Regions from separate parts of the Pseudoalteromonas sp. C2R02 genome, predicted to be linked through region 3. Evidence: predicted binding sites of a transcription regulator. Region 3 holds the regulator's gene; each other region holds the start of a gene.
The links. The regulator sigma-54, encoded in region 3, starts transcription at its own class of promoters, with help from an activator protein. The targets are predictions, from matches to a motif close to GTTGGCACGNNNNTNGNNT.
Positions count from the first base shown of each region.

Region 1: the regulator sigma-54 is predicted to act here: its motif matches at 1,570-1,588, upstream of KO527_RS15330 (nitrate reductase).
Region 2: the regulator sigma-54 is predicted to act here: its motif matches at 2,959-2,977, upstream of fliE (flagellar hook-basal body complex protein FliE).
Region 4: the regulator sigma-54 is predicted to act here: its motif matches at 4,328-4,346, upstream of KO527_RS10020 (flagella assembly protein FlgT).

Region 1 covers NZ_JAHKQC010000034.1:472,973-480,458, forward strand. The annotation lists gene KO527_RS15330 (nitrate reductase) at 1-1,529, opposite strand, end outside; gene KO527_RS15335 (TIGR02285 family protein) at 1,781-2,626, shown strand; gene KO527_RS15340 (M3 family metallopeptidase) at 2,752-4,896, shown strand; gene KO527_RS15345 (DUF4240 domain-containing protein) at 5,006-5,515, shown strand; gene moeA (molybdopterin molybdotransferase MoeA) at 5,605-6,843, shown strand; gene KO527_RS15355 (TonB-dependent receptor) at 7,223-7,486, shown strand, end outside.
Region 2 covers NZ_JAHKQC010000021.1:24,952-32,437, reverse strand. The annotation lists gene fliG (flagellar motor switch protein FliG) at 1-775, opposite strand, end outside; gene fliF (flagellar basal-body MS-ring/collar protein FliF) at 768-2,489, opposite strand; gene fliE (flagellar hook-basal body complex protein FliE) at 2,598-2,921, opposite strand; gene KO527_RS06625 (sigma-54 dependent transcriptional regulator) at 3,152-4,540, opposite strand; gene KO527_RS06620 (ATP-binding protein) at 4,698-5,792, opposite strand; gene KO527_RS06615 (DNA-3-methyladenine glycosylase I) at 5,978-6,565, shown strand; gene KO527_RS06610 (sigma-54 dependent transcriptional regulator) at 6,596-7,486, opposite strand, start outside.
Region 3 covers NZ_JAHKQC010000009.1:133,808-141,293, reverse strand. The annotation lists gene yjgA (ribosome biogenesis factor YjgA) at 1-120, opposite strand, end outside; gene pmbA (metalloprotease PmbA) at 293-1,645, shown strand; gene mgtE (magnesium transporter) at 1,760-3,118, opposite strand; gene KO527_RS02025 (HPr family phosphocarrier protein) at 3,131-3,403, opposite strand; gene rapZ (RNase adapter RapZ) at 3,403-4,257, opposite strand; gene ptsN (PTS IIA-like nitrogen regulatory protein PtsN) at 4,331-4,774, opposite strand; gene hpf (ribosome hibernation promoting factor) at 4,777-5,064, opposite strand; gene KO527_RS02005 (RNA polymerase factor sigma-54) at 5,091-6,572, opposite strand; gene lptB (LPS export ABC transporter ATP-binding protein) at 6,662-7,387, opposite strand; gene lptA (lipopolysaccharide transport periplasmic protein LptA) at 7,387-7,486, opposite strand, start outside.
Region 4 covers NZ_JAHKQC010000027.1:176,187-183,672, reverse strand. The annotation lists gene flgB (flagellar basal body rod protein FlgB) at 1-119, opposite strand, end outside; gene KO527_RS10050 (protein-glutamate O-methyltransferase CheR) at 279-1,109, opposite strand; gene KO527_RS10045 (chemotaxis protein CheV) at 1,145-2,077, opposite strand; gene flgA (flagellar basal body P-ring formation chaperone FlgA) at 2,112-2,933, shown strand; gene flgM (flagellar biosynthesis anti-sigma factor FlgM) at 3,003-3,323, shown strand; gene flgN (flagellar export chaperone FlgN) at 3,328-3,765, shown strand; gene KO527_RS10025 (LPP20 family lipoprotein) at 3,780-4,235, opposite strand; gene KO527_RS10020 (flagella assembly protein FlgT) at 4,402-5,577, shown strand; gene KO527_RS10015 (glutathione peroxidase) at 5,910-6,638, shown strand; tRNA gene KO527_RS10010 (tRNA-Arg) at 6,639-6,715, opposite strand; gene KO527_RS10005 (hypothetical protein) at 6,775-7,356, opposite strand; gene KO527_RS10000 (FlgO family outer membrane protein) at 7,366-7,486, opposite strand, start outside.

The DNA of each region.
Region 1 (7,486 bases), on a different contig from region 3:
CCATTATCAAAGCGTTTGGCTAGTTGGTTAAAAATCCAAAAATCAGGTTTAGCGTTTTTATATGGAGGCATGGCATTGTTTATTAAATTCACACGACGTTCTGTATTGGTATGACACCCTTGTTTTTCAGCCCAAACAGCGGCAGGAAAATAAACATGGGAATATTGGTTCGTTTCTACATCTTCATAAACATCCTGAATCACTAAAAAGTCTAAATTTTCTAATGCTTTGCGAATACGTGCTGTATTTGGCATCGAAGTCATAGGATTGGTTGCAACTATCCACATGCCTTTGATTTCACCGGTTTCGATCGCGGGAAAAATATCAGTTTCAGCTAATCCGCGTCTTTTAGGGAAAAACTCAGGATCGATACCCCAAAACTGTGCTATTTCTTTTCTATCGGCTTCGTTTTCTAGATAACGATAACCAGGTAAGCCAGAACAAGATGACCATTCTCTTGTGCCCATAGCATTACATTGACCTGTAATTGATAAACTCGTACCTCCTGGCTTGCCTATATTACCTGTTATAAGGTTAAGGTTATTAATATTAGCGACACCGTCTGAGCCATGAGTTGATTGATTAATGCCCATAGTCCAAATAGACATAGCAGCGGGTGCTTTTGCGTAGATTCGTGCCACGTTTCTTATGGTATCTTCATCTATACCACAAATATGTTGTGCTGTTTTTGGTGAGTAGTCTTGTACTAAATTTTTTATTTCATCAAAACCTTGGGTATGTGCATTAATATAGTCTTGATCTTGTAACTCTTCATTGATGATCACATACATCATTGAATTGATTAATACACAGTCGGTACCTGGGGTGATAGGTAGATGAATATCGGCAAATTGCGCCAGCATAGTGACACGAGGGTCAACAACAATCAGAGGGAACTTTCTTTTTTCTAACGCTTCTTTCAAACGCCAATAAATAATTGGATGTTGCTCCGGTAAATTTGAACCAAACGCCATAAAACAATGGGTATGTTCAAAATCATCATAACATCCTGGCGGACCATCAGAACCAAATGATCTTTTATAACCAATTACCGCTGATGCCATGCATAAAGTCGTATTACCATCATAGTTGTTTGTGCCAATACAGCCACGAGCGAGTTTACCTAATGTATAAAACTCTTCTGTTAATAATTGACCGCTTGAAACAATTGCAAAAGCGTCTTTACCATATTTTGTTTGTATTTCTTTTATTTTATCAGCTGTAGTATCTAAAGCATTATCCCAAGAAGTTTTCTCAAAAGACTCAAAATGTTTTTCTCTTATTAAAGGCTCAGTACCCCGGCCTGGGCTTTCAAATAACTCATGCTCCAAAATGCCTTTAATGCAGAGCTTTCCACGATTTACATCAGCCCCGGCATGGCCTCGAGTTGTAACAATTTTATTTTCTTCGTTTAGACCAATTTCAATTGAACAGCCCGTAGAACAGTAATTACATGTTGTATACTTCCACTGTGCAACTTTTTTACTTGGGATTTTTATTGGTTTTCTTTTCTTTCGCCCAAACAACATAATAACTTCCTGAAATTTAATTAAACGCCCAGTAGATATAAGGCAGATACTATGCCAAATAAATTATCCTTTAATTTCAAAGGTTAATGCTTAATGTGATGTAATGATGTGCTTTGATGGTGAGGTGTTGGAATATATTGGTGCAATTATAATGCTGAAAAGAGTTATTGTATTATTTGCAATTTATGTCAAAAAACAATCGACCTTTTTACCGCATAGTTCTATATTTGATTAATAAGTAAAATACTTAGGTGAAGAATATTAAGTATATATTTTTATTATTTCTTTTATTGTTCAATAACACGAGTTTTTCGAAAGAAATTAATTGGCTAGTTTATGATTTTCCTCCTTATTATATTATTGATGATTATGGTCAAGGTATGGGGCGAGATGAAGGTATTATTAAACTGCTAGATAAAATGATGCCAAATTATAAATTTAATTTTATGTATATTCCAGGCTCAAGATTGATACACGAGCTATCAGATCCAAATAAGAGTTTTTGCACACTTTCTCTTTATAAAACGCCAAAAAGACAAAAACATATCGCTTTTACAGATTCTTCTTCAACAATTGGTTTGCCCGTATCAATTGCTATGAGGAAAAGTGATATTGAAGCTTTAAACATTTCTATCGATAAGCCTTTATCGTTAATTAAATTATTAGAGAATAAAAATTTGATGCTGGGCGCGATCCCTAATCGCTCTTACGGCGTTGAAATAGATTCAATCATTGCAACTACAAGATCTAAACAAGTGACATTTCGTCCAGGAAGTAACGTGTTAGAAAGCATCACCAAAATGCTTGTGATGGACAGAGTTGATATTGTGTTAGGTTATCCTGATGAGCATGAATATATTGCTAAAAAGCTCGGTTTAGTTGGAGATATTATATCTCTTATGCTCACTGAAACACCAAATTTTAGTGAAGGATATATAGGCTGCAATACTAATGAAATAGGCAAAAAAAATATAGCGATACTTGAAGCAACTTTACAAAAAATGCATAGGCACAATGCTTTTTATAAGATTTTAACCCGTTGGCTACCACGCAATTTTCATCCAACTATTAAGGAAATATTAAATAATAAACACTAAGTTTTGTAAATTTAATTACCCTAAATTTGATTTTCACCATAAAAACCATGCTTTTTATCTTATTTCTTTGCACTTATTACCATTTTAATGTTTCATGTCTGTGGACAATAAAATGGAAGACACAAATGAAAAAAATTCTAACACCAATTGCCTTAGCAATTGCACTCGCTGGTTGCCAAGCAACAGGTGATAATAATGAATCAGTTGCTGCTAAAACAGAAATTGCAACTCAAGCAAATCCTTTTTTCGAAAAATACGAGACACCTTTTGGTATCGCACCATTTGAAAAAATTAAAAATGAACATTACTTACCTGCATTTGCTAAAGGTATTGCACAAAGCAAAGCGCAAACGTTAGAAATTGCTAACTCTCCATTAAAACCTACATTTGAAAATACCATTGAAGCGATGGAAAAAAGCGGTGTTTTACTGAATAAAGTAAGCAATGTTTTTTATGGTTTAACGGGTTCTATGTCAAGTGATGAAGTTCGCGCGATTGCAAAAGAACTTTCTCCAAAATTATCAGCATTAAGTGATGATATTTTATTAAATGAAAAATTATTTAAACGTGTAAAATCAGTATACGATAATAAAGACACGTTAGAGTTACGTGTTGATCAAAAAACGTTATTAGAAGTGACTTATAAAAGCTTCGTACGTGGTGGCGCTAATTTAAATGAGAATGAAAAGCAGCAATTACGTGATTTAAACCAAGAGATCAGTAAGCTTTCTTTAAAATTTGGTGAAAATTTATTGGCTGAAACAAACAGCTTTGAAGTTGTCATTGATAAAGAGTCTGATTTAGCAGGCTTACCAGCTGATATTATTGCTGCTGCTGCACAAACTGCTATCGAGCGTGGTCATAAAGGTAAATGGGTATTCACAACGCATAGACCAAGTAAAAACCCATTTTTAACTTACGCTGAAAATCGTGAGCTACGTAAAGCCGTTTATAATGGTTATACACATCGTGGTGATAACAATAATGAATTTGATAATAAAAAACTAGCATCTAAAATTGCTTCTTTACGTTACCAGCGCGCACAAGTATTAGGTTACAAAACCCATGCTGATTATGTTTTAGAAAATGCGACAGCAAAAACACCACAAAATGTATTTAAATTGTTAGATCAAGTTTGGCCTGCAGCACTTGCTAAAGCTAAAATTGAAGCTGCAGATATGCAAAAAATGATTGATGCTGAAGGTGGCAAGTTTGAATTAGAAGCTTGGGATTGGTGGTATTACGCAGAAAAAATCAGAAAAGATCGTTATGACCTAGATGCTTCTGAAGCAAAACCATACTTTTCTTTAGAAAATACATTACAAGGTATTTTTTATACAGCAGAAAAGCTCTGGGGCGTAACATTTGTGGAACGTTTTGATGTACCAAAATATCATGAAGATGTGCGTACTTTTGAAATGTTTGAAAAAGACGGTACAAGTGCGGGTTTATTCCTAACAGATCACTATGTGCGTGAAAGCAAGCGCGGCGGTGCTTGGATGAGTTCATTCCGTAAGCAACAACGTATGTATGGTGAAGATGTAAAGCCTATTATCTACAACGTATTAAACTACCCTCGCCCAGTAGGCGATACGCCAACATTATTAACTTTTGATCAAGCATCAACATTGTTCCATGAATTTGGTCATGCGATTCAAGGTTTATTATCAAATGGTTATTACCGTTCTCAAACGGGTACTGCTTTACCGCGTGATTATGTTGAGTATCCATCACAAGTAATGGAAAACTGGATGATGGAACCTGAAGTGTTAGCACAATTTGCTAAACATTATAAAACAGGTGAAGTAATTCCTATGGCGTTGATTGAAAAGATCCAAGCTGCCGGTCAATTTAATCAAGGTTTTGGTACAACAGAATACTTAGCCGCTGCATTATTAGATATGAATTGGCATTCACTTGAAACTGCTGAACTTCAAGATGCAGATGCATTTGAAAAATCATATTTAGATAAAATTGGTTTAATCAAAGAGATTGCACCTAGATATCGTACAACTTACTTCTCTCATATATTCGCTGGTGGATACTCATCAGGTTATTATGGTTACATTTGGTCAAATATCTATGATGCTGATACTTGGGAAGTATTTAAAGAAAAAGGTATCTTTGATCAAGCTACAGCTGAAGGTTACCGTAAACATGTACTAGAACCAGGCGGTACAGAAGATCCAGCGCTTATGTACAAGCGATTTAGAGGTCAAGATCCAAAAATTGAACCTTTATTAAAACGTCGTGGTTTATTAAATAAATAGTATTTAGTAATAAATAATGATTAAAGCCCTCTAATTTTATAAATTAGAGGGCTTTTTATTTTAACTTATGAGATATAATTAATGTATTAAACACATGTAAGAATATTTTATGACTGAAGAACATTTTTGGACATTAGTTCAAGCTCCTGACTTTCACGCAACTCCTGATGAAATCTCTGATAACTTAAAAAATAAACTAGAACAGCTCTCTGATTCTGAACTTGCTGATTTTGATAAATACTTTAATCAAAAGATGCGTATTAGTTATACATGGGATTTATGGGCTGCTGCTTTTATTATTTGTGGCTGTAATTCTGAATATGCTTTTTCAGAATTTCGTTCTTGGTTAATTTCACGTGGTCGTGCCATTTTTGATAAAGCACTTGAAAATCCAGATAATTTAGCTGGTTATGATGTTATTCCTGTAAAAGATGAACAACCTTACCCTTATCTAGATGAATATGATCTTTTAGCAGGTCAAATATACGAAAACAGAAATGAAGATGAACTTCCTTTTGTGCCATCTGGTGTTGATGAACCTCAAGGGAAACGTTTTAAAAACAAAGCTAAATTTTTAAAATTACAATATCCAGAATTATTTAAATTATATTGGCAATGATCTACCAGAAATATGATTTTAATCATAAGAATCAAATAGTATTGTTTGTATAATTCGAAAATAAATTAATATATGAAGGCCTAAAAATTATGTCGTGTGATTGTGATAGCCAGCAAGGGTATTTACTGCCTTTTGAAGATGCACTTAAACGTTTATTATGTAGCGCTACACCAAGTCTTGACGCTGAATTTATTTCAATAAATAAAGCATTTGGGCGTATTCTAGCACAAGATATTACCTCTCCTGTTAATGTGCCACCGCATCACAACTCTGCGATGGATGGTTATGCTTTAAGAAGTGAAGATTTAAATAATAATAATACGCTAAACAAAATTGGTTACTCTTTTGCTGGACAGCCATTTGAGGGCATAGTTGAACAAGGTCAATGTGTTCGCATTATGACTGGAGCAGTGATCCCACAAGGTGTTGATTGTGTGATCATGCAAGAAAATACTGAAGTGGCTGAGGACAAAATTACTTTTATTAAACCTGCTGCTAAAGGCGCAAATATCCGCAACTTAGGGGAAGATATTCACAAAGGCGCTTTAGTTTTAAATAAAGGTCATAAATTAGTTGCTGCTGATATTGGTTTACTTGCGTCATTAGGCATTGAAACAATTGATGTATTTTCAAAAGTAAAAGTAGCTGTAATGTCGACAGGTGATGAATTAGTCGAACCAGGTGGTCAATTAAAGGCTGGTCAAATTTTTGAATCTAATAGGTATACCGTTATTTCAATGCTTAAAGCGTTACCGGTTGAAATCATAGATTTAGGCATTATTAGCGATGATCAAATGATTTTAAGAAATACATTTGAACATGCAAATAAAGTTGCCGATGTTGTCGTTTCTTCAGGTGGTGTGTCTGTAGGTGAAGCGGATTATGTCAAAGATATATTAACCGAAATGGGTGAAATTAACTTTTGGAAAATTGCGATAAAACCTGGAAAACCATTTGCATGTGGAAAGTTACCTGATAGCTATTTTATTGGTTTACCAGGCAATCCGGTTTCTGCGACTGTCACTTTTGATCAGTTAGCGATCCCATTTATTAAAAAATTATCCGGCGAAAATCACACTGTTAGGACAAGATTAAATGCAGTTTCGATTGCTGATTTTAAAAAACGTCCAGGTAGGTTAGAGTTTCAGCGAGGTATCGCAAGTCAAGATGAAGCGGGTTTATGGCAGGTTAACTCTACTGGTAAACAGGGATCTGGCATTTTAAGCTCGTTAAGCCGTGCTAATTGTTATGTCATGTTAGCGCAAGATTCATATGGTGTATCTTCAGGTGAAGACGTTACTATTGAACTTTTTAATCAAAAATCATAATTAAGTTACATAAGCTATACCACTTCCGATAATTCACTGGTCATTTAATTATCGGAAATGGTATTAAAGTCCAGCCTAAGCTACATACGTCAAATTCTAAATACCATGTCAGTTATATTCCTAATTTTTTATTTAAATTAAGCAATAATATAGAGTTTAAACTCTATTTAGGGATTGGCAGCATAAAACTAATTAACTGTTTAATCATATGTTTACCGCCTTTAGTCCCTAAATACACCCCTGTAATAAAATATTACATTTTCTTAATGAACTTTTGTATACAGTATAAAGTATTCTGTATAGCCTAGAAATAGTTTCACTTAATGAGTGTGTGAAACAAATACAAAATGTTATATCAAAAAAATTATACGGGATAATAATGAAAACATTTAAGACAACACCACTTATGTTAGCAATGCTAACAGCATTAACAGCGCCAAGTATTCAGGCTGCAGAAGGCGCAAATGATGTTGAGCGTATTATGGTTACGGGTTCAAGGATTGCGCGTACAGAATTAGCATCAACTTCTCCTATCACTGTTATAGACAAACAATCCATGATTAATATGGGGATCACTGATGTAAGTTCAGCATTACGTCGTCTACCAGCACTAACGGGCAATACAACAAATAACCAAAGTAGT
Region 2 (7,486 bases), on a different contig from region 3:
GATCATCTACATCAATTAAGTTATCAAATACAAACATCAAGTCTTGAATCTGCTGTGACATATCTTCATCATGCTCACGGATTGAATCCATCAATTGACCCTCAATATTCGTATCAAGGTAATTCATGATGTCAGCGGCTGCTTTTAATCCGCCCATTTTAGCTGCTTGTGCGCCTGCTTGTCCTGCAAATTGTTTTTCCATTATTTCATTTAATTCTTGTAATGCAGCAGGTTGAACTTCTTCTAAGTTAGCAATACGCATTGTTAAGTCTAAACGTACTTTTTCAGGGAATTGCGCAACAATTTCAGCTGATTGTTCAGGGTCTAAGTATGACAATACAATTGTTTGTATTTGAGGATGCTCATTTCTAATAATATTAGCAACTTGCTTAGAGTCCATCCATTTAAGTGAATCTAGGCCCTTTGCGCCTGAACCCATTATAATTTGGTCAATAATATTTGCTGCTTTTTCTTCACCTAGTGCTGCTGTTAATGCTTTTTTGATGAAATCTTCAGATTGGAAACCAATATTACTGAAGCTTTGGATCTGATCGATAAAAAGTTTATGCACAGCAGTGATTTTATCTTGGCTTAAGTCTGCTAATCCAGCCATTGCCATGCCCACTTTTTGAACCTGCTTTGGCTCTAAGTTTTTTAAAATTTGTGCAGCATCTTCTTCAGACAAGCTTAGTAATAAAATTGACGCTTTCTCTACACCGTCTAATTTATCAACATCAAAACTACCTGTTGCTTCTTGTGTTTCTTCATCAGTCATCTTCGGTCAACCACGCTTTCACTACTTGAGAGGATAATTCAGGTTCATTTGCAACCAGTGCTCTAACTGCTTTTAATAAGTCTTCATCACCATGTAAATCTGGTAACTGTAAAGTACCATCTGGTGCAAAGCCGACAGCTGACTCATCAAATTCTTGAGACAACATGTCAATAGTACTATCGCCTAAATCTACACCAGAGCTTAACGAGTCTTCATCATATTCTTCAAGTGTATCATCTGGGTTAATCAGTTTCTTCAACATTGGACGTACAACAGCTAAAATCAATACAATAATGACAATTGCACCTAGCGCTAAGCGAATAACCTTAATAAACCATGGTTGTTCCCATATGGGTAATTCTACTATTTCAGATGTTGCTGCTTTTACAAATGGCACAGTAACAACTTCAAGTACATCACCTCGTTGCATATTAAAGCCAACGCCGCCTTGCAATAATCGGCGAATATTTGCTAACTCTTGCTGGGTACGAGGCACTTGAGAGGTGGCACCTTCAGCATTTGTTGCTGACTTATAATCAATTGCTACAGCAACACTAATTCTACGTATTACTCCGGTTTGTTGCCTTTTATGAGATATGGTTGTATCTAATTCGTAATTACGTGTTGCTTCTTTATGATTACGACTTGGCGCACTTGTTGAAGCATTGCCATCAGTCGCATTTTCTGGAATATTAGAGTTTACAGGCGGCTGATTAGACAAAGCTCCTGGAATACCTACAGCTAAACCACCTATATTATTTTCTTCTATGGTCATTTCACTACGAATGGCTGGTAAATCTGGATTAAAACGTTTTTGCGTTTCTTCTACAGCACTAAAGTCCATCATTAAATCAACTTGCGCAGTATAACTACCTAAACCTACTACAGGTATAAGAATGGTATCTATCTTCTCTAAATAAGCTTGTTCACGTTTCAGTTCTATATCATATTCTTTACGAGAACGAGCTGATAATGAATTTTGAGAACCCGAGTTTAATAATCGTCCATTTTGATCTGTTACTGTTACTCTAGATGGCTCTAAGCCTTGTACTGCAGATGCGATAATATCAACGATTGCATCAACTTCTTCGCCACGTAATATACGTCCACGCTTTAAAGTTAATACAACCGTTGCAGAAGGTTTTTTTTCTAATCGAGCGAACACATTTTCTTTCGGTATTGCTAATAAAACTTTTGCACGATTTATATTTTTTAATTCTTCTATTGTACGTGCTAATTGTTGCTCTCTACCGTGTTTTAAGCGCTCACGCTCTAATCTTTGGCTTACACCAAAACCCATATCTTGCATTAAAATATCGGTGCCAGAGTTAGGCTCTTGCTCTAACCCTTCTCTTTGCATTAAAAGTTTAATCGTTTGGTAATCTGTTTCTGGTACTAAAACGATATTGCCATCAAGTTTATATTCAATTTTTTGCGCATCTAAGAAATCTAATGTTTGAATTAACTCATTGGTAGGCATTTTTCCTAGTGGACGCATATCTGGCTGGCGCGCCCAAATAATAATAAATACCGCAATCGCTAAACAGATAGTCAGAGCAATAATTAATGTGACTTGACGTAAAACATCAACTCCACTGAGGGCACTTAAAAACCCTGATTTTTGCTCTTGTCCCGAATCTGGCACACCGCCAGCATCTAATGTGCCGCCAGCATCTGGGATTGAGAGATCTGTACTCTGGTTAGCTTGGTTCAAAATAACTCCATAGCCTATATTTAATGGCCATATTATTCATATTTTTACGCATATTAATTCGTTAACGCTATTTTATCACTTATCGTGTTTAGAGTATTGATTATTACTCTAAACAGGCATATTCATTATATCTTTGTAAGCTTCAACGAGTTTATTACGAACTTGAACAGTTGCCTCAAATGCCACTGACGACTTTTGTGATGCAATCATAGCTTCAGCAAGTGATACGCGTCTATCACCCATTTCAACAGCTGTCACTTTATCTTTAGCGTCTGCTTGTAAACCTGCAACATTGTCTATGGCACTTTTTAATAAGTCACCAAACTCTGCACTAGAATTACCTTGAACTGGTAATCTATTTTGTGTTTTAGTCCCGGCTTCAACAGCCATAGATTGCATTTCTTGGAATATCGAATTTGCTGGTATTTTCATTATTTTTCCATTACTTATAAACACTATAACGAATAAAATGCAATATACTTGCCAATAACAATATAGCATTATAATTCAATGTGTTAGATGCTTATTTTTGAGTATGGTTTTTATTGTCAGAGTTTTGACTCAGTCTGGAGACTGGCTAATTGTAAGGAGGTTATTTAAAGCGTTTTAACTGAAGAAAGAAGACTAAATGGGTTTTAGTCTTCTTTATATATTTTTAAATATTATGCGGGTACTTGAATACCTAAGTCTCTCATTTTTGCTAATTTATAACGTAGAGTTCTGGGGCTAATACCTAGCTTTTCAGCCACATCTTTACGACGACCCTGACAAGATTCTAAAGTTTCCAATATAATCTTGTTTTCTTGATCTTTTAACTCATCTTTAAAGCTAGGTTCACTAAAAGTTGGCGCTATATTTTGCACAGTAGCGACCGTTACTTCAGCTACAGCTTCTTCTATTACTTGGTTTTCAGTAATAGTCGGTTGTATCAGCTCTAAAAATACTTCATTCTCATCGATTACATCACTTGATTGCAGAATTAAAGCTCGCTGAATAACATTATCGAGCTCCCTCACATTACCTGGCCATGAGTGTTGATATAACTTATGTTTAGCTGCATCAGTTAAATTAGGCTTTATTTGTTCAGCTCTTTCACAATGTCTCGCAATTAAATGTTCCGCTAGAGGTAATATATCATCGGGTCTGTCTTTAAGTGGTAACCACTGTAAAGGAAATACATTTAAACGATAGTATAAATCTTCTCTAAACTTACCTTCAGCAACTGCTATTTTTAAATCTCTATTACTTGTCGCCAATACTCTGACATCAAGTTTAATTGTTTTTCGGCTACCTAATCTTTCAACTTCGCGCTCTTGCAATACACGTAATAATTTAGCTTGTAAGCTCAAATCCATTTCCGTGATTTCATCAAGTAATATAGTGCCTTTTTGTGCTTGTTCAAACTTACCAGGACAAGCAGCTATTGCACCTGTGAACGCTCCTTTTTCATAACCAAATAAAGTCGCTTCCAGCATATTTTCAGGAATTGCAGCACAGTTGATGGCGATAAAAGGAGATTCAGCACGATCAGAATGATCATGAATATATCTTGCTAATACTTCTTTACCAGAGCCACTAGGTCCTAACACCATCACACTCGCTTGAGATTTAGCCACTTTTTGAGCTAAATCTAATAATGCTAAGCTTTGTTTGTCGGCTACTATTGGGCCATCTGTTTCTTTTTCTTTTTCAGGTAAATAGCGACTTACCATATTAAGTAGTACTTGAGGCGCAAAAGGTTTTGCCATGTAATCGATAGCACCTAAACGCATGGCTTCAACAGCATCATCGATTGTTGCATAAGCAGTCATCATAAGAACGGGTAAATCTGGTTGATTTAGCTTTATGCTTTTAAGTAAATCGATCCCTGAAAGACCACCCATCTGCACATCACTGACAACCAAAGATACTTTTTCTTTTTTAAGTAACATGATTGCTTGTTCTGCACTGTCTGCCTCGATGCAATCTATACCAGCCAACTGTAAGGTATCAATGAGTGCTTCACGTAAACCCGCGTCATCTTCAACTACTAATATTTTATTGTCGCTCATGATTTCTCCAAAACCCTTTTGTTTATTTTGGGTTGTATTGAAATTAGTGTTGTTGAAACTATCAAATTTGGCTCTTTAAACATTTTACTATCTTCTCATTAGTTTCAATTATCACACTTCATTTTATTCATTGTTATCACTACTAAATTGATGTTATTTACAGATCATGTAAGAAAATCGGTAAATGAATATTAAACGCAGCGCCTTCAATTTGATCTTGCATTAAACTTACTTTACCTTGGTGGCTATTGGCTACTGCATTTACAACCGCTAAACCTAACCCTGTACCTTGGCTTTTTGTAGTAAAAAACGGTTCAAATATCTTACTGACTAATTCTTTTGGTACGCCTGGTCCATTATCTGATACACATATGCACACCATATCAGGCTCTATTTCATCTCGTTTTGCTGATAATAAAATTTTAGAACCAGGGCCTTTCACTTGAATACTATTGTGGATTAAATTAGCAATTGCACTGGCTAAAGCGGTTTTATTACCGGTAATTTCAATATCCGGCTCAGGTAATTCAATGTTCAACTCACCATTATGTTGTGTAACCATCGCTTCAGAGCTTGCTTTTACTTCTGTTAATAGTTGCTGCATCGACACTTTTTCAACAACTTGTTGCTCACCACTTTTTGCAAATAACAGCATATCGTTTACTTGTGTTTCAAGATCTTGCAATCGTGACATCAGCTTTGTATGAAACTTGTCTCTAGAATGCGCTTTTAAGTTTTGATTTCCTAAATGATCGGCATATAGCATCGCAGCAGAAAGTGGCGTACGAACTTGATGGGCTAATGATGCAACCATTTTTCCTAACGCACCAAGCCTTTGCATATGCGCTAACCGCTCTTGTAATAAACGGGTTTCTGTCAAATCAGTCATTAAAATGAGTTGGCCAGGTTCTGGCGATAAAGCTGAAATATTTAGCTTTACTTTACGACCATCTTTTAATGATACTTCATGGCCATCATCTTGCTTTGGACAAAATGATCTTTGAATGATCGTTAACCATTTTTCACCTTCAAGTGGTTCTCCTAGCATATCAATAGCAATTTGATTTGCCCGAGCTATCATGCCTCGGCCATCAAGTACAATAACACCAGCAGGTAAAGTATCGACTAAATGATTAAGCCAACTTGATTGCTGTCTTAATTCATTTAACTCACCCACATATGACTCTTGCATTAAACAAGGGTTATATTGCGAACTTGTATAATCATTTTGAAATACTTGTGCTAGCGCCATAACTTTTAAACCTGACAAAAATAAAAATCTACATTGACTAAAGCAGAGATCGTGCCAAAAAATAAATCTTTAAATACAATGAGTTGCCATCAATTTAGACTGGTCAATAAAATGGCGTGAGCTATATCAGGCTATTTTTAGCTATGTTAAGGTATTACTATAAAATTTAATTAGCGAGCCATTTAATGTGTGAATACTGCCCTTGGTTAGATTTAACAAAAACCGATTATATAAAATATCATGATGAAGAATGGGGTGTGCCTTTATTTGATGATCAAAAGCTATTTGAGTTTATTACATTAGAATCAGCTCAAGCAGGCCTAAGTTGGTATACAGTTTTAAAAAAACGTGAGAATTATCGTAAGGCGTTCGACAATTTTGATCCTATTAAAGTTGCTAAATATGATGAAAATAAAATCGAAGAACGATTAAAAAATGCAGGTATTATTCGTAATAGATTAAAAATTCTGGCAACCATTAATAATGCAGCTAAGTTTATCGCAATACAAAATGAGTTTGGCAGCTTTGCTAAGTATCAATGGCAATTTGTAAACCATACACCCATAGTAAACGAAATTTTAACAGCCGATGATTATGTGGCAACCAGTAAAGAGTCAGAATTATTTGCTAAAGATTTAAAAAAGAGAGGGTTTAAATTTTTAGGTCCCACTACCGTTTATGCGCATATGCAGGCTTGTGGTATGGTGAACGATCATAGTTTCAATTGCCATAGAAGAGCAGATATTATTGAAGGATATAAAAAGGGGCTATAAATAGCCCTTTTTTATAAAGATAATTAAACGCTAATCTTTAGTTAAATTATATTTTTTCATTTTTTCAACCAAAGTTGTGCGTCTAACGCCTAAAATTTCAGCTGCTCTGGCAACAACAAAATCATGACGTTCTAAGGCTTGTGTTATTAAGCTCACTTCCAGCTCACCTAAATACTCTTTAAGCTGAATACCTTCATCAGGTAATAAACCCATAATATTATCTGGTTGCTCAAACTCAGCTTCATCATCGTCATAATCCGCACCATCAGAAAAACCAGAGCCAAATATATCATTTAATGCTTGTCGCTCTAAAATCTCTTCTGGGTATTCAGGTACGAACGCATCAACTTCTAAATGTTGATATTTTTTAGGCAAATCTTGTGCATCAATCACTTTATCAGGAAACATGATCACCATGCGTTCAACTAAATTAGCTAATTCTCTGACATTGCCAGGCCAATTATGCTCTTTGAGATTATCTAAAGCTTGCTCAGTGAACTTTGCAGAATAACCCCCCTGTTCACTGTTTCTTTTCATTAATTCTTTAAGTAATAATGGAATGTCTTCTCTTCGCTCTTTTAAAGCGGGATTCTCGATAGGAAAAACATTTAATCGGTAGTACAAATCTTCTCTAAATGAGCCAGCTTCAATCATTTCATCTAAGTTGCGATGAGTTGCTGCGATGACACGTACATCAGCAGAAATTGATTTATTACCACCCACTCTTTCATAGGTACGCTCTTGTAATACACGTAATAATTTAACTTGCATTTGCAGCGGCATATCACCAATTTCATCAAGAAATAAAGTACCGCCCTGTGCTAATTCAAAGCGACCTTTACGCGCAGAAATCGCACCGGTAAATGCACCTTTTTCATGACCAAATAATTCACTTTCAAGTAACTCAGCTGGAATTGCACC
Region 3 (7,486 bases):
TGATAGTGCAGCTAGTTGAGTGCCTAATTTATGCATCTCTTGTACTTCACGTTTAATTTCACTCTTTGAAATGTAAATAATTTCTTCTTCTAGCTCTGGATTACGCTTTTTTCTAGCCATGATGCTCTACACTGTTTTAATAATTTAATTTATATCAGCATAGTATAACTCAATGTTATATACCCAAGCCACTTGAATGTATCTATAAGCGTTTAGGTATAATCGTTAAAATCAAGCTTGGCGTATGTTATGCTTAGTCTATTAGTCTTATTTACATTATTTGGTTGGTTTTATGAGTGAACAACACAAGTCAGACCCTATTTACAAACAAATATCAGAAGTTGAAGCTGCAGTTGCACAAGCATTAGATAAAGCAAAAAAATTAGGAGCGACATCAGCTGAGGCTGCTATGAGTAGCACGTCTGGCTTGTCTGTAACAACGCGTTTAGGTGAAGTTGAAACAATAGAGTTTAATCAAGATGGTGCTTTAGGGATCAGCGTATATGTTGGTAATAAAAAAGGCTCTGCCTCAACTGCTGACTTAAGTTCTAAAGCATTAGATTTAGTTGTGAAAAAAGCAATTGAAATTGCAAAATATACATCAGAAGACCCTTTTAACGGTTTAGCTGACAAAGAATTATTAGAGTTTTCTCCAGTTGATTTAGATTTATATCACCCTTGGCAAGTATCACCTGAACAAGGCATTGAGTTTTGTAAGCAAGCTGAAGAAGCTGCATTAAATTCAGATTCGCGTATTGTTAATTCAGACGGAGCTAGCTTTGCGAGTCATCAGGGGTTGAGAGTTTATGGAAATAGCCATGGTTTGATTGCTGGTTTTCCGCGTACACGCCATAGCTTAAGCTGTATGGTGATAGGTGAAGAAGCTCAGCAAATGGAACGCGATAGCGCTTATACTACTGCTCGCATAGGCAATCAGCTAAAAGCTGCAAATGAAATTGGTTTAGAGGCAGCTACTGAAACACTTGCCAAGTTAAATAGTCGAAAATTAAAAACAGGAAAAATGCCTGTTGTTTTTAGAGCTGATATAGCTAGCTCTTTATTTGGTCATTTAGTTTCAGCCATTGGCGGCGGTGCTTTATATCGCAAATCAAGTTTTTTACTCGACAGTTTAGGTAAGCCAATATTTAGCGAACTTGTTAATGTAGAAGAGAAACCACATATTCTCCAAGGCATGGCTTCCTCACCTTTCGATAGTGAAGGTGTTAAAACCCAAGATCGTATTATATTAAATAATGGTGAGTTACAAACTTATCTGTTAGCAAGTTATGCCGCGCGTAAACTAGATATGACCGCAACAGGCCATGCTGGTGGCATACACAACTGGTTAGTTCAAAGCACTGATGGTGATTTAGCTCAATTACTTAAAACGATGGGCACAGGTTTGTTTGTTACTGAATTAATGGGCCAAGGTGTTAATGTGATCACCGGTGATTATTCTCGTGGTGCAGCAGGATTTTGGGTTGAAAATGGCATTATTCAATATCCTGTAAGTGAAATAACCATAGCTGGTAATTTAAAAGATATATTTAAAGGCATAGCTGCAATCGGCTCTGATATTGATTATCGAGGTAGTGTGCAAACGGGTTCTATATTAGTTGAAGAGATGCAAGTTTCAGGTGAATAAGTTTTAGTAAGTTTACTGATATGTTTAACTTGAGATTGAAAAGGCAAGAGATTAACTTGCCTTTTTTGTTTTTGAGAAAACTTGGTTACTAAGTGGTTATTCAAGCATTTATTTTTAGATTAAAAACCAAGTTGCGGTACCTAGGAAAGCAAAAATACCGACAATATCTGTCACTGTTGTTAAAATAACACCGCCAGCTAAAGCTGGGTCAATATTCATTCTCTTAAGCATTAAAGGTATAAAAGCCCCAGCTAAACCTGCAGAAAGCAAGTTCATAAACATTGCAAAGGCGATGACTAATCCCAAGTTAAAATCCCATTGCCAGAGCGCAACAACAGAGGCGATTAACATAGCCCAAATTATGCCATTTAGTGCGCCAATCGCTAATTCTTTATGAATAAGGGATTTTTGATTGGCGTTATTAATATGTCCTACTGCCATGCCGCGAATAACAAGCGTTAGAGTCTGACTACCAGCGACACCACCCATTGATGGCACTATGCCATTTAGTACGGCTAAAATTGGTAATATACTGAGCGTTGATTCAAAAAAACTTGCTACAAACGCAGCGCTAAGTGCTGTGATTAAGTTAACACCTAGCCATATTGAGCGCCGTTGGGTACTTTGAACTACAGGTGCAAAGGTATCTGCTTCATCATCAAGGCCTGCCATACTTAACATACTGTGTTCAGCATCTTCACGAATAACATCAACAATGTCATCGATAGTGATACGGCCTAATAAATGTTTGTTGTCATCTAAAACAGGCGCTGAAATCCAGTCATGTCGTTCAAACAACTGCGCCACTTCAGACTCATCCATAGTAACGGGAATTGATTCATATTCGTCGTCCATAATGGAGCGAACAGTTAAACCAGGATTACTTGTTAGTAAAGAGGCTAGTGATACGCCCCCTAAAAATTGATTGTTTTTATCAACGACATACAATTCATCTGTGGCGTCAGGTAATTCACCTTTTAAACGTAAATATCTCAAAACAACATCAATCGTTACATCTGGTCGGATTGTAACAGTATCAGTATTCATTAAAGCGCCAGCTGATTCTTCAGGATAAGAAAGTGCTAATGTCGCTCTCTCTTGATCTTGACTATCCATAGAGCCTATTACTTCTTGATAGACTGCATCTGGAAGACTACGTAATACTTCTGCTAAATCATCAACATCCATATCAGCTGTTGCAGCAGCAATCAGCGTAGGCTCCATTTGAGCGATAATACCGCTACGAACGTCTTCTGATAATTCTTCTAGGATTTCACCTTGTACATCAGGATCTACTAGTTGCCAAAGAACGGCTCGGCCTTTATAGGGAGAGGACTCTATTAATAGTGCTATATCACAGTCAGCCATATGAGCAAGCATACGTCTAACATGCACAAACATACCGCTACTAAGGGCTTTATTAACCTCTAGAAGTTGTTTTTGTGTGTAATCTTGCTCTAACGCTTCAGGCATCTGGTCTTATTGTTATTCTTGTTCGTGGAATTTATCAGCAATTAATTCACCAATTGTTTTTAGTGCTATTTTTGCATCAGGTCCGCTACACGTCACGGTTACTTTTTTTCCTTTAGCACCTTCTAACAGCATCAAAGCTAAAACACTATCAGCTTGCGCTTCTTTATCCCCTTGTTGCAATATAACCTTAGCATCAAAAGAAGTGGCAAGTTGTGCTAATACTGACGCGGCTCTTGCATGAAGCCCTAAGCGGTTTTCTATTAAGAAAATGTCTTGATATTGCATTATTTACCGTGAGTATCTTGTTCGCGATGGCGAACTTTTACATTTTTATGGCTTTTAGAAAAGCTATCACATAGTGATTGCGCTAAATAGACTGATCTATGTTTTCCACCCGTACAACCAATTGCAATTGTAAGGTAGCTGCGGTTATTTCTTTCTAAATGCGGCAACCAAGTTTGTAAAAAGGTTTGAATTTGCCAATTAAATTTTTGCACTATGCTATGGCTGGCTAAATAATCTTTGACAGGTTGATCTAACCCCGTTAAAGGCTTTAATTCAGGTTCCCAGTGTGGGTTAGGTAAAAATCTCGCATCAAAAACATAATCTGCATTTTTTGGCATACCATATTTAAAGCCAAAAGATTCAAAAGTAATGATTAATTGCTTGTCTTTTTTGCCTAATACTTTTTCTCGAATGGATTCCGCTAGCTGGTGAACGCTTAAATCCGTTGTATCAATAATAAAATCAGCATTGGTTACTAAAATATCTAATAGTTCTTTTTCTTGTTTAATTGCCAGATCTAACGGCTGATTATTCATAGATAATGGGTGTAAACGACGGGTTTCTGAAAATCGCTTTATTAAAGTTGTATCATCACTATCTAAGTAGAATAGGCTAGGTTTAACAAATTCAGGTAAATAACCAAGAATTTCATTAAACTCCTCTTGCTCAGCGGGTAAATTTCTAACATCAATACTGACAGCTATTTTATCGTAATTATCAGATACACTTCTTACAAGCGAAGGCAGTAGGTTAACTGGAATATTATCTACGGCATAATAACCTAAATCTTCTAATACGCGTAAAGCGACTGATTTTCCGGATCCTGAACGACCGCTTATAATGATAAGTTGCACTGAATTTTCCTTATGCGTCTTCAACTTTGACTAAAACTAATCATCATAATGACTCATAATTAGTTTATTTTTATTAAAGTGTCATTATCTCATATAAAGATTGATCTGATTGAGCATGACGTAATTTTTTACAAAACTGTTTATCTTTGAGTTTATCAGCAATTGCAGCTAACGTCTTTAAGTGAGCCTGACATTGTGCATCAGGAACTAATAAAGTAATAAATATATCAACAGGGCGATCGTCTATTGCATCAAATGCAATGGGTTCTGCATTTACGACTAAAATAGCCACGGTTTCATCTATATTGGATAATCGGCCGTGTGGAATAGCGATACCTTTTCCGATACCTGTGCTTCCAAGCTTTTCTCGCTTTAATAAAGAATCAAGGATCTCTTGTTCAGTTAGCTCGGGTAGCTTTTGCTGTGCTATCTGGCTTATATATTCCAGCATTCGTTTTTTGCTATGAAAAAGGACTGCAGCTTTAGTGCAGTCCTTTGATAAAAATGAATTAATCATATTTAATGTCTAGATAATTTTTCTTTATGTTTAATAACTTGTCGATCTAATTTATCAATCAAGCCATCAATTGCAGCATACATATCAGCATGCTCAGAAGTTGCAAAAAGTTCGCCTCCATTAACATGAAGTGTTGCTTCTGCTTTTTGAGATAGCTTTTCGATATCTAAGATAACATGCACATTGTTAATATGATCAAAATGCCTTTCAAGCTTAGCGAATTTGTTTGTTACATAGTCTCTTAGTGGATCTGTGATATTTACATGACGACCTGTTAAATTTAATTGCATAAGCGTATTTCCTTCTATTATACATCTCAGATTAAACATTTTCTCTGATTTGACGGTGGAATGGACAGTGATTCTCGATATTTTGCTATCGTTCTTCTGGCCACCTTGATGCCTTGATCTGCTAAAATATCCGCTATTTTACTATCACTTAATGGTTTGGCTTGATTTTCTGCGGCAATTAGCTTTTTGATAAGTGCTCGAATCGCTGTAGATGAACACTCACCCCCATTTTCTGTACTTACGTGGCTAGAGAAAAAATACTTCAGTTCATATATACCACGTGGTGTATGCATATATTTCTGTGTGGTTACACGTGAAATAGTTGATTCATGCATTTCTACCATTTCAGCAACGTCGTTAAGCACCATAGGCTTCATTGCTTCATCACCATGTTCAAAGAATGCCTGTTGTTGCATTACAATGCAATTGGCAACTTTTAATAGTGTTTCGTTTCTACTTTCTATACTTTTAATAAACCATTTAGCTTCTTGTAAATGAGAGCGAATAAACTGACTGTCCGCACTAGAAGAGCCTGCCATAGAAGCATAGTGATTATTGACTCTTATTTTTGGCATGGTATCTGAATTTAAATCAACTGCCCAACGACCCTTTATTTTTTTTACTGTCACATCGGGGATCACATATTCAGTTTGCTCTTTTACGATACTTGATGCAGGTTTCGGGTTTAGGCTATGGATCAAATCCATCACTTGTTTTAATTCAGGTTCTTTGAGCTTAGTTTTTTTCATTAAACTGCGATAATCTCTCGCACCTAATAATTCGACGTATTCTCTTAAAATATGTTTGGTTTCATCAAGCCAAGGAGTTGTTTTATCGTATTGATTAAGCTGAATTAATAAACACTCTGATAGGCTTCGAGCTGCAATACCAATAGGATCAAAGACCTGAATGCGTTTAAGTACTGCTTCAACTTCATCTAATTCAACTTCATCTTCTTCAGAACCTAAACTATCTAAAATGTCTTGTGAAGAAACGGTTAAGTAACCTGATTCATCTACAGCTTCTACAATTGCAGTGGCAATAGCTTCATCTGTAGGGCTAAATGGGGTGAGGCGCAATTGCCACATTAAATAATCTTGCAATGATTCGGATGTACTGCCTTGATATGCTAAATCATCATCTGGGGCAGGTCCTGCCGATGCTACGGGGGCGGCACTGACATATTCATCCCAACTTACATCCATTGCGAGTTCGTCTGTCAGGGTTTCTTTAGTTAAGGCTTCGGAGCTTTCCATTTCTACTTGAGCCGTAGGGATAATCTCTTCTGCATCAGAAGCTTTTTCTGCTGTTTCATTTTCAGAAGCTGACGTTTTTTCTTCAGCATTAAAGTCTTGCTCATCAAGTTCTAAGAGCGGGTTGCTTTCGAGTGCTTCTTGTATCTCTAACTGCAGATCTAACGTGCTAAGTTGCAATAGGCGGATAGCCTGTTGCAACTGTGGAGTCATTGTTAGTTGTTGTCCAAGACGAAGCTGTAGTGATTGCCTCATTAAGTTTTAACAATCCTTATAATATCTAAATTAAATACACTCTTTTTTACTTAATTTTGAGTATAGCCCATATTTCTTTTTATATTTTTTTATAATCTAAATTGTTCACCAAGATAAACGTCTCTTACAGTCTGATCAGCTAAAACGGCTTCAGGTGTACCGGATGCGATAAGTTCGCCATGGGAAACAATGTAAGCTTTTTCACATACATCTAAGGTTTCACGCACATTATGGTCTGTAATTAACACACCTATGCCTCTATTTTTAAGATGTTGTATAATTTTTTTAATATCCAATACTGAAATTGGATCAACACCTGCAAATGGCTCATCTAATAGAATAAATTTAGGTTCAGCTGCTAAAGCTCGGGCAATTTCAACTCGACGTCTTTCGCCCCCTGATAATGCCATACCTTGGCTATCACGAATATGGCAAATATTAAATTCATCTAATAAATTATTAAGCGCATCTTCTCTTTGTTGCTTATTCAGGTGTTTGCGAGTTTCTAATATGGCCATGATATTTTGATAAACAGTCAGCTTTCTGAAAATAGATGACTCTTGCGGTAGGTAGCCAATACCCATACGCGCACGATTATGCATAGGCTGTAAAGTGATATCTTCATCATCAATTTTAATAGTGCCTTTATCACTTGGTACTAGGCCAACTATCATATAGAAGGAAGTGGTTTTACCTGCACCATTAGGTCCTAATAAGCCAACGATTGTGCCTGCTTTGACTTCTAAACTCACATTTTTTACGACTTGCCTGCCATTGTAACTTTTTGCCAGTTGCGCTGCTTGTAATAAGCTCATTAATTATTACCCGATTGTTTAGTTTCTTCTTTTTTAACTGGCGTTAAAACAGTGTGTACTCTTTGGTCTGAGTCTTTATCTTTATATGCGGTAATAAGT
Region 4 (7,486 bases), on a different contig from region 3:
GCCTTATAACCAGGTGTATCTGCATTAGCTATGTTTGTTGCTATAATTTCTGCACGCTGTGACCTTGCTGTCATAGCGCCTGGATGTATGCCAAAAGCTTTTTCAAAACTGATCGCCATAACCCCTCCAAATTTTTGACTTTAGAGAGTTACTGCAAAGGTTAGACCATATTGCGAAGGATTAATAAATAAGGAGTGAGGGTAAAAAAGATAAAATTTAAAACAAATAAAAACAAAGACTTAAAATAAACCTCATGTTTATTTCAAGTCCATTAAAAATTATTTTTTTTGATAAATAATGCCAGGGTTACAGCGGATCATCTCAAAATCATCATTCAATCCCGTCATAGATTCTGATGCGCCTAAAAATAAATATCCCTTTGGATTTAAAGCCTGCGCAAACTGACCAATTATTTTAGATTTAATTTCAGGAGAGAAATAAATAAGTACATTTCGGCAAAAAATAATATCAAACTTGCCCATTAAAGCATAAGAATCAAGCAGGTTTAAATGCCTAAATGTTGCCATTTTTCTTACCGGCTCAACAACTTTTGCCATGCCATGACCACTATCTGTAAAAAACTTTTTACGTCTTTCAGGAGAAAGCCCTCTCGCTAATGCTAAAGAGTCATACTCTGCATTTTTACACAGGTCTAACATCGTATTTGAAATATCAGTACCTACTATTTGTGCTCCAGAAGTAAAGGAACCTAAATTTTTTGCCTGATATTCAGCTGTTGTCATGGCTATTGAGTAAGGCTCTTGCCCTGATGAGCTTGCAGCTGACCAAATTTTAACTGGACGGCGTAAATTTTTAAATTCTGGGAATATTTTACTTTTTAAAAGCTCAAATGGATATTGATCTCTAAACCATAAAGTCTCGTTGGTTGTCATTGCATCAACAACCGCGGCACGCAATTGCCGCTCTCTAGGGCTTAAAGTTTTACTTACCAATTCAGATAATGATTCAACTTCAAAGCGCCCCATTAAAGGTGCTAAACGGCTTTTTACTAGATACAACTTATTATCACCCAAAACAATTCCGCACTGCTGTTCTAAAAAAGTGCGAAATTGATTATATTCATGCTGCTCTAAGTTTTTATTAGCCAAATTTGATATACCTATATATTAAGTTAAAGTGAATATTAATCACAGTGAACCCATTTTTTAACTGCTGCAGCCAATTCATCGGGGTTAAATTTAGCAATAAAATCATCTGCACCTACTTTTTCAATCATAGCTTGATTGAAAACCCCACTTAATGAAGTATGTAATATAACATGCAAAGGTGCTAATCGAGGATCAGCTTTTATTTCTGCAGTTAATGTATAACCATCCATTTCAGGCATTTCTACATCTGAAATTAACAAACCAATTCTTTCGGTTATATCTGTTGTACATTCTTTTTCTGCAATTTCTCTGAGCCTAATAAGTGCTTCTTTACCATTTTTAGCAAGTTCGGTTTGAATACCCAGAGGTTCAAGCGCTCTTTTTATTTGATTACGGGCAACAGCAGAATCATCCGCTATAAAAATAATACGCTCTCCTAAATCTTTTTGAATTTCGCCGTCATCTACAATCTCAGAGCTAACCTCTGTATCAACAGGGCAAATATCACTTAATATTTTTTCAACATCAAGGATTTCTACAAGTTCTTTTTCTATTTCAGTCACGGCTGTAAGATATGAATTTCTACCAGAGCCTGATGGAGGAGGTAAAATAGACTCCCAATTCATATTCACTATACGCTCAACTGATCCAACTAAAAAGCCTTGCACAGAACGGTTATATTCAGCAATGATAATAAAGCCATTTTCAATATCATCAATGGGATTACCACCTATTGCCATAGATAAGTCAATTACAGAAATAGTTTGACCACGTATATGTGCCACACCTCTAATATACGAATTCGATTTTGGTAACGAAGTTAGTCGTGGGCATTGTAAAACCTCCCTCACTTTAAACACGTTTATACCAAAGCGCTGACGGCCTCTAAGTTTAAATAACAAAAGCTCTAGTCTATTTTGACCTACTAACTGTGTTCTTTGGTTGACCGAGTCTAAAATGCCCGCCATTTCAATCTCCTGAATGAAAAGCTAAATATTAGGAATGAATATTGCTTTCATAAAAAGTATAAGTAAATTTATATACAGCAAGCGTCTGATTATTGACGCAAAATATTTATACCCTGTTTTCAACATAAAGCATAGTAGAAACATAATGAGTTTGTTTAATAAAAATCATCATAAGTTAATTTTTTTTATATTTTTGACATTATTATCCAATAACGTCACAGCAGTAAGCTATTCAAAAGCGCAATTAGAGCAGCTTGCTATAAATTATTTAGAACAAGATTTACAAGGTTTGACTAGTGGTACGCGAAAACTATCAGCGCTTGCCATTGATCCAAGAATACCCGATAAAAATTGTGATACTGAATTATTAATCAATTCAGCAAAAGTACAAAGAAGTAATCGGCAGAGTACGATACAAATTAAGTGTTTAGATGAAAAAAAGTGGAATTTATATGTTCAGGTCAAAATTATGGAGCTTGCCCCTGTTGTTGTTGTCAATCAAAACCTAAATAAAGGCGAAGTTATTACAAAAGAACATCTCAGTATAAAACAAATGCAAAAACATTTAATCAGAACACAATATTTAAATGAAACACAAAGCACTACTCTATTAGGAAGTCGTAGTAAACGGAATTTAAGAAGTGGATCAGCAATCACTTATAAGCAAGTTTGTATGGTTTGTAAGGGAGATAAGGTCACTATTTTTGCAGGTGTACGTGGATTAAGGATAAAAACAGCAGGATTTGCGCTACAAGATGGAATTATTGGCCAAAATATTTCTGTTAAAAACTCTAAGTCTGGTAAGAAGTTACATGCTAAAGTACTAGGTGTTGATCAAGTTAAAGTAAGTATTTAAGATATATGTTAAACTATTTCTAAAATTGGCCGATACTAAAAGTAGTGAAATTTTAATGCGAGATATCTCATGGTTAACCAAGTAAATAAAGGCAATCAACAAAATGTTGCCTATACAAATTCAAAGCAGCTGAATGTCAGTAAAGACAATTCAACGACACCAGTACAAAATCAGCCCGCAGCGACAGCTAAAGCAGCTACTGACTCTGTAAGTTTAACACCTCAAGCACAACAACTTCGAGGCTTACACGAAAAGGCTGAACAATCGCAAGGTTTTGATAGCAAAAAGGTAAACGAACTTAAAAAAGCGATTAGTGAAGGTAGTTATCAAGTGAATGCAGAAAAACTAGCTGAAAAAATAGCTGGCTTCGAATTCGATTTATACGGTTAATAAAATGATTGAACAAAATGCAGTACAAAATATTCAGCAGTCTTTAATTGAGCAAAAGCAAAACTTAGATGCTTTATGGCTAATTTTACAAAATGAATTAGAAGCAATCAATGCCAGAAATGGTAATGCTTTAGAAAGTACAGCAAAAGAAAAAGTCATATTATTAAATAAAATATCAACTTTAGATAAAAAGTTAACCAACTCTTCTCTTGAGCAAATAAAAGAAGTGGTGCCTTCAATAAAAGAAGATATTAACGCAATAAATGAGCAATTAAATAATTGTAAGCAACAAAATGATACAAACGCTCATGCTGCCCACCAAACGCACATCGCCGTAAAAAAAGTAACCGATATACTACTTGGTTCAATCAAGTCTCTTACTTATGATAATAAAGGTAAGTCGCAAGCGGGCACATTATTAAGCAAAGGTATAAAAGCCTAATCACTCGGCTTAATTTAATAATATGTGATCTTTTTTACAGTTCTTGGTTTAACTTGACCTATATACAAATCATGAACTAACTTCATATCAAGCTCTAATTCTGTAGCATAACTATCGCCAATCGCATAACTTTTAATCACTTTAGCGCCTCTAACAGCGCCTTGAACTTTAGAGTTTAACGTATCATTGGTTGTGATCATGCCGCGAACAGATGAGTTAGCTGTAATTTGTTGGCCGTATACTTGCTCAGCAAGTTCTCTATAAGCTTCTAGCTTTGATGCTTTAATCGCTAAAATCTCTTTTTGCTGCTGGTTTTTACCAGGCTGTAAACTAATAGGCGCATAACCAACCGCTTTTAAAATAGGAAAAGAGTCCGGTTGCAGGTAATCATATTCAACATGTTTATTAAACATACTTGAACATCCACCTAAGAGTGATGCGATACAGGTACCTATTATTAGCTTATTCATAATGTCGACTTACATCCGATGAAAGTTATTTTTGATATCTTATCTATGCATGTTATATGCCCATTTTGTATTAATAGAAATAGTTTGGCTGGATTGGTATAGGATTTGCTTTATTTACTATCTTTATGATTGAAAATGTAATGTTTTACAAATTAAAGAGCGATTTATGAATAAGTACTTTTTCCTATTTTTATTGTGCATAACACTTCCCTCGTACGCTCAATGGTATGAATCTACTGGGCAATCTCAAATAAGAGACGGTGATACTCAAAGTGCAAAAACAAGAGCCATAGAAGATGCAATTAAACAAGCTCTTATATTCGCGGGTGCATCTGTCACTAGCGTGCAGACTGTTGCTAATGGTTTAATGACACAAGAACAAACCCATGTCAGCTCCCATGGCGAAATACAAAATATTGAGTTAGTCGATGAAGTTTATTCAAACGATTCAGTTTCTGTCACCTTACGTTTAGATATTTTTGCAGATGAAAAACAATGTTTTGCATCTGAGTTTAAAAAGAGCTTAGCGATTACACAAACACAAATGCCTAATCAAGAACAGGCTCGAAATGGCCAAATTTTTGACATTAATAAAACCTTTAGCGCAAAAATATTCAAAAGCATTAAATCAGCAGAATCAATTACACCTAGAGCCTACTATCAACAAGCAATTCCAGTGATCGATTTTTTTAATCAACAGTATAATTTTGACTCTAGGCTTATTGAACAGATCGCACAAAATAGTGACAGTCAATATGTTTTAATCTCTAAGATCAAAGATATATCTATGGGCTCACAGCAAAATTCTGACATCATGTTTTGGCAATCAAACAGTTTTGAGCGATTTTTTGATTTTGAACTCATTCTTTTTAATGCCGTTACACAAGAAGTTATTTTACAACAAGATTATGCTACAAGCGGCATTTGGCGTTTTGATAAAACCGTAAAAGTTGATACTAAAAGCAATACTTTTTGGCATTCAGAATATGGACAAGCTTTAAATGAACTATCAAATCAAATTAGTCTAGATTTACAAGAAAAATTATCTTGCTTACCAATCCAAGGAAAAATAAAACATATTAAAGACAATACTGTTACCTTTAATTTAGGCAAACAGCATGGCGTTAAAAAAGGCCAATCTTTTGCTATTGCATATCAATCTTTTTTTACTGATGAGCAAGGAGTTCAACAGCCTTATATCATTACAAGTGCTAACCAAGTCAGAGTTAATCAAGTTTATAACCGTAGCGCTATAGCTAATAGCATTGGCGATGAACTATTAGCTAATATTCAAACTAGCGATATCGTATTATTAATAGAAGTTGAAGAGCCTGAACTATAAAGCTGAATTAAATGCGCTGAGAAGCGCATTTATTGAAATATTTTACAGAGTCATTAATCACTCATAACCAAATTGTATTATCTAAGGTCTATTACACGCATAATCTCCCCCGTCATCTTCGAATTGTTTTATCTAAGATCTGTTTTTGATTTCAAGTTAAGTCAGCTAAAACATTGTATACCTGAAAACATTCATAAAAGTAAATATTTAAAACAAACCAATCGATTTTACCAATCATAGTAATAACTACAATCAATTAGACCTATTTAACAATCTGAGTAATACTAAGCTCATACAAACGAAACAAATCATACAAAATAACAGGACTTATAATGCTTAAAAATATCGAAGGTCAAACAGTTCCAAACGTCACATTCCCTATGCGTAAAAATGATGACTGGATTCAATTATCTACAAGTGAGATTTTTAAAGGCAAAACGGTTGTTGTATTTTCGCTACCAGGAGCTTTCACACCAACATGTTCATCAACACATTTACCACGCTTTAACGAACTGGCATCTGTATTTAAAGAAAATGGCGTAGATGACATTGTGTGTATCTCAGTGAACGATACTTTTGTTATGAATGCTTGGGCTGCGAGTCAAGAAGCTGACAATATTCAGTTAATTCCAGATGGTAATGGCCAATTCAGCGAAGGCATGGGCATGTTAGTTGATAAATCAGATATCGGCTTTGGTAAGCGCAGCTGGCGCTATTCTATGCTAGTGAAAGATGGTGTAATTGATAAAATGTTTATAGAAGCAGACGTACCAGGCGACCCATTTGAAGTATCAGATGCCGATACTATGTTAAATTATATCAATCCAAATCAAAAGTCTGTTGAAGCGGTATCAATGTTTACAAAACCTGGCTGTCAGTTCTGTCAAAAAGCAAAAGACTTACTAACAGAAAAAAGCGTGAGTTTTGAGGAAATTGTTTTAGGACAAGATGCATCATTTACCAGCTTAAAAGCAATTACTGGTAATGATACTGTACCGCAAGTATTTATAGCTGGTAAGCATATTGGTGGTTCAGAAGCGCTAGAGAAATACTTAAATTAATGGCGTCCCATAGAGGATTCGAACCTCTGACCTATCCCTTAGGAGGGGACCGCTCTATCCAGCTGAGCTAATGAGACCTTATAAATATAAACTCATATTAAACCAATAAGTAACCGATGTGAACACCTAGCTTTGGTTACTTTAAAACTCTAACCCCATCTTTTAGCTGCTCTAATAAATTATTATCTAATGGGATTTGAGCTGCTGATTTAATTTCACCAGAGGCTCTACTCTTAACAAATGTGCTTAGTATATAGCTTTCTTGATACAAGCTTAAATGACTCTGGAGGATAAGGTCTGAGCCTTTATTTTTTCTAGAGTAATCCATAACTGGTATACCAAATTCAAACATCTCATTTATTAACAGAAACTCTATTTGATTTCTCACTTCTGTGAATTTAGAAGGCATTTTGTCCGCTATTGTAATTGGTTCAATAATAATTGATTTATTACCATCTAATACATCTAATTTACTTAATAGCTTAAGTGTTATTCTCTTGACCTCATTTTTTATTTTTTTAGCTTGTTCTGAAGGTAAGTTACTTTTTAAGTTTTTATTATTTTCAGCTCGCAGCCGTGCGTATTTTTCTAATTGAGTTTCACCTTTAATTACCACTTGTGTTGCAGGTTTTTGCTTTCGTTTTTTTTCTGTATCATTATTTTCAAAGATACTACAACCTACTATCACGAATACTAATATAAACAAAATATATTTCATTTTAAGCCCTTAGCCATTAGTGTCTTCACTCGTCAATTTAGGTGATAGTGTAGATTCTAATATAAATGTAGGTATCAAGCCTTTAGTTGAAGCAATAATTACTTTAGACGACATATTAACTATTCTGGCA